Regions from separate parts of the Micromonospora sp. NRRL B-16802 genome, predicted to be linked through region 2. Evidence: predicted binding sites of a transcription regulator. Region 2 holds the regulator's gene; the other holds the start of a gene.
The links. Region 2 encodes HrcA, which represses chaperone genes, less so after heat shock. Its sites were predicted from a motif close to GGTTNGCACNCTCNNNNNGAGNGTGCNAACC; they were not measured.

Region 1 (2,399 bases), on a different contig from region 2:
AGGTCGACGTACTCGCCGTTGGCGGCGTTGAGGCCGTGACCCGCTTCGAGGTTACGGACCTTCTCCACCACGACGCCGCCCTCGAGGCCGGCGTTGACGGCGATCTGCCGCAGCGGGGCGTCCAGCGCGACCTTGACGATGTTGGCACCGGTCGCCTCGTCGCCGACCAGGTCCAGCTTGTCGAAGGCGGTCTTGCCGGCCTGCACCAGCGCGACGCCACCACCCGGGACGATGCCCTCCTCGACGGCCGCCTTCGCGTTGCGAACGGCGTCCTCGATGCGGTGCTTGCGCTCCTTGAGCTCGACCTCGGTGGCCGCGCCGACCTTGATCACCGCGACGCCACCGGCCAGCTTGGCCAGCCGCTCCTGCAGCTTCTCACGGTCGTAGTCGGAGTCGCTCTTGTCGATCTCGGCCCGGATCTGGTTGACCCGACCCTGGATCTGCTCGGCGTCACCGGCACCGTCGACGATCGTGGTCTCGTCCTTGGTCACCACGACCTTGCGGGCGCGGCCCAGCATGTCGAGGCCGACGGCGTCGAGCTTGAGGCCAACCTCCTCGCTGATGACCTGACCACCGGTGAGGATGGCGATGTCGGCGAGCATGGCCTTGCGGCGGTCACCGAAGCCCGGCGCCTTGACGGCGACCGACTTGAAGGTGCCCCGGACCTTGTTGACGACAAGGGTGGCCAGGGCCTCGCCCTCGATGTCCTCGGCGATGATCAGCAGCGACTTGCCCGACTGCATGACCTTCTCGAGGATCGGGAGCAGGTCCTTGACCGACGAGATCTTGCTGTTGACGATCAGGAGGTAGGGGTCGTCGAAGACGGCCTCCATGCGCTCCGGGTCGGTCATGAAGTAGGCCGAGATGTAGCCCTTGTCGAAGCGCATGCCCTCGGTGAGCTCAAGCTCCAGCCCGAAGGTGTTGCTCTCCTCGACGGTGATGACGCCTTCCTTGCCGACCTTGTCCATCGCCTCGGCGATGATCTCGCCGACGGTGCTGTCACCGGCGGAGATGGAGGCGGTGGAGGCGATCTGCTCCTTGGTCTCGACGTCCTTGGCGAGCTTGGACAGCTCCTCCGAGACGCTCGCGACAGCAGCCTCGATGCCCCGCTTCAGGGCCATCGGGTTGGCGCCAGCGGCCACGTTGCGCAGACCCTCGCGAACCAGAGCCTGGGCCAGGACGGTCGCCGTCGTCGTGCCGTCACCGGCAACGTCGTCGGTCTTCTTGGCGACCTCCTTGACCAGCTCGGCGCCGATCTTCTCGTACGGGTCCTCGAGCTCGATCTCCTTGGCGATGCTCACACCATCGTTGGTGATGGTGGGGGCACCCCACTTCTTCTCGAGCACCACGTTGCGGCCCTTCGGGCCGAGGGTCACCTTTACGGCGTCGGCGAGCTGGTTCATGCCTCGCTCGAGGCCGCGGCGAGCCTCTTCGTCGAACGCGATCATCTTGGCCATACGGCGTTGTCCTCCTGGACACTCACGGGCCACCCGAGATTGTGCCCCGGATGGGCCGCCTGGTGTACGCACCTTGGGACGTCGCCACCTGGCGACGACGACGTCCTTCGGCCGGGCCGGATAGCCCGCGACGACCGGCCATGTGCCGCCCCGGTGTCTCCACACCGGTGCAACCTGGCCCCACCGTCCCGACCATTGGCACTCACAGTGTGCGAGTGCCAATGCCTTTTTTAGCACTCTCACCTGCCGAGTGCAAGCACGATGGGGCCGCTCAGCCGAGTTCCGCGGCCAGTCCGGCGCTGTTCACCGGCCCCTCATGGGCCCGCTGCTCGGTGTACGTGACCAGCAGGCCGACCAGCTGGACGAGGTAGGCCGGCAGGGCCAGGACCGAGGTGACCGCGATCACGACCACCACGCCCACTGCGGAGCCCGGCGACCCGAATGGATCCGTACCGAAGGGGGCGGTGCCCACCGACTCCAGGGCACCGGAGATCAAGCTGACGACGAGCACCACGCCGCCCACCAGCGCCACCCGGCCGAGCATCATCCCGAACCGGTCGTGGAACATCCGGAACGACCGGCCGATCGGGTTCTGCCGTTCGAAGAGGTAGACCGGGCCGGCCATGCTCAGCGCAAACGCCAGATAGATGCCGGGCAGTACGCAGAGACAGATACCCACGCCGACGAGCAGGCCCGTCACCAGCGTCCAGCCCCACAGGCCGAGCGCCCGGCGTACGCCGTACCCCAGCGCCGCGTCGAGGCTGGCCGGCCTGCCGGCGGCCTGCTGGGTGATCACCCAACTGCCTGCGGCCCACCCGATGGCCTGCACCGCACCGATGAGCAGGCTGCCGACGATCAGCACCACGGCGAAGGTCAACAGCTCTGTACCGAAGTTGTCCGGCAGCCCGGCAGCCGGGTCAGGGGGCTGCGTGTCCCACCCGG
Region 2 (2,399 bases):
CCGACGCCGTGGTCCGTGACCTGCTGCCCTGAAAGAACCGGCGCGCCGCCCCGGCCGACGCGCTGCCCCGGCCGACGCGCTGCCCCGGCCGACGCGCTGCCCCGGCCGGCGACGGTGCGCCGGACCGGCCGGGGGAGCGGCCGGCCCGGATCACTTGATGAAGTTGGCCGACATCGGGTAGCGGTAGGACGCGCCCTCGTTGGCCTTCATGCCGGCGATGATCCCGAACAGGATCTGGATCACCACTACCGCGATGCTGGGCAGGAAGAGCAGGCACCAGCTCACGAAGAGCAGCACGAACGCGATGATCGACCAGAGGATCTGGAAGTTGAGCGCGGCCAGGGCCTGCGCCCGTACGGTCGGCGACTGGTTGCCGCGGACCAGGTAGGCGATGAGCGGGGCCACGAAGCCCAGCGGACCGAAGCTGATCAGCGCGCCGGCGGCACCGCCGAAGTGCGCGACAAGCGCCCAGGTCTTGTCCTCGTTGTTGGCGTAGCCGCCGCCGGGGGCGCCGTATGCGCCGCCCGTCGGATAGCCGCCGGTGGGGCCACCCGGCGGGTAGCCACCGGGCGGGGGATAGCCGCCACCTGGGGGATAGTCGCCGGGCGGGGGATACCCACCCGGCGGAGGGTAGCCACCTGACGGCGGTTGGTCACCGGTGGGCGGCGGATAACCGCCGGCCGGGGGATAGCCGCCCGAGCCAGGTGCCCCGGACAGTGGTGCGGTGGGCGGCTCGGCCGAGTAGGGCGAGCCGGGGGCCGCCGGCGGGGAGGTCGGCTCCGGCGGATAGCCGCCAGGGTCTCCCGCGCCGGGTGGGCGAGGTGGTTCAGTCATGGTGTCACGGTAGGGGTGGCGGGCAACGCCGCACCAGAGCGACACCGCCGAGCCGACAGGCTGAACGGCCAACAGGGTACGAACAGCGACGCCCTTGATCATCGCGTCGGCGGGCGCGCCGACGTAGACTGGCACTCGTTACAGTCGAGTGCCAGGCGGCCCACCGGCCCCGTTCGGGTCGGTGGCCGACGTGCGACAGGAGGTGCGGAGGATGGGTCTGGACGACCGGAAGCTCGCCGTGCTCCGCGCCATCGTCGAGGACTACGTCTCCACGCAGGAGCCGGTCGGCAGCAAGGCGCTGGTCGAGCGTCACCAGCTCGGTGTCTCCCCGGCCACGGTCCGCAACGACATGGCCGTGCTGGAGGAAGAGGGCTACATCCGGCAGCCGCACACCAGCGCCGGGCGGGTGCCCACCGACCGTGGCTACCGGCTGTTCGTCGACAGGCTGTCCCGCGTCAAGCCGCTCAGCCCGGCCGAGCGCCGGGCCATCGAGCGGTTCCTTGTGGGCGCTGTCGACCTCGATGACGTGGTGCACCGCACAGTCCGGCTGCTCGCCCAGCTGACCCGCCAGGTGGCCGTCGTGCAGTACCCGAGCCTGGCCCGCTCCTCGGTGCGGCACCTCGAACTGGTGCCGATCTCCACCACCCGGCTGATGCTCGTCATGATCGCCGACACCGGCCGTGTCGAGCAGCGGCTCGTGGAGCTGCCCGGTCCGGTGCCCGCCGACGACGTCACCGACCTGCGCCGGATGATCAACGAAAAGCTCGCCGGTGAGCGGCTGTCCGACACCCCGCCGCTGGTGCAGGCGCTGGTCGAGGAGGTGCCGGCCGAGCTGCGTCCGGCAATGGCCACCCTCGCCTCCGTCCTGCTGGAGACGCTCGTCGAGCGGCACGAGGAACGCATCGCGCTTGCCGGCACCGCAAACCTCACCCGGGGCGGCCTGCTCGACTTCCAGGGCTCACTGAGGCCGATCCTCGAAGCCCTGGAAGAGGAGGTCGTGCTGCTCAAGCTCATCGGCGAGACCGAGCCGAGCACGACCCGGGTGCTGATCGGCGACGAGAACGAGTTCGACAACCTGCGCGCCGCCTCGGTGGTGAGCACGGGATACGGCCCGGGCAGCACAATCGTCGGCGGTCTCGGGGTGCTGGGGCCGACCCGGATGGACTACCCCGGCACCATCGCCACGGTGCGCGCCGTGGCACGCTACGTGGGCGAGCTGCTGGCCCAGAACTGACAAGTCAGGGCCGACGGCCGGCTGCGGCCGCCGGTCGGCGCAACGCGAGACGAACATGAGGACACGGAACGCAGTGGCCAGGGACTACTACGGCATCCTCGGTGTCAGCCGGGAAGCCTCCGATGACGAGATCAAGCGCGCCTACCGCAAGTTGGCGCGCCAGTTCCACCCGGACGTCAATCCGGACCCGGAGGCTCAGGAGAAGTTCAAGGACATCAACGCCGCGTACGAGGTCCTCTCGGACGACCGCAAGCGGCAGATCGTCGACCTGGGTGGCGACCCGCTCGCCCCGGGCGGCGGTGGCGCCGGCGGTCCGGGTGGCCCGGGCGGG

Region 1: groL (chaperonin GroEL) is a predicted target of HrcA. The motif match lies at 1,651-1,681, and genes of this name have one in related genera.

What each region holds. Positions count from the first base shown of each region.
Region 1 covers NZ_LGEB01000053.1:321,135-323,533, forward strand. The annotation lists gene groL (chaperonin GroEL) at 1-1,457, opposite strand, end outside; gene ADK66_RS11835 (hypothetical protein) at 1,729-2,399, opposite strand, start outside.
Region 2 covers NZ_LGEB01000061.1:61,827-64,225, forward strand. The annotation lists gene hemW (radical SAM family heme chaperone HemW) at 1-32, shown strand, start outside; gene ADK66_RS16220 (DUF4870 domain-containing protein) at 151-834, opposite strand; gene hrcA (heat-inducible transcriptional repressor HrcA) at 1,046-2,068, shown strand; gene dnaJ (molecular chaperone DnaJ) at 2,142-2,399, shown strand, end outside.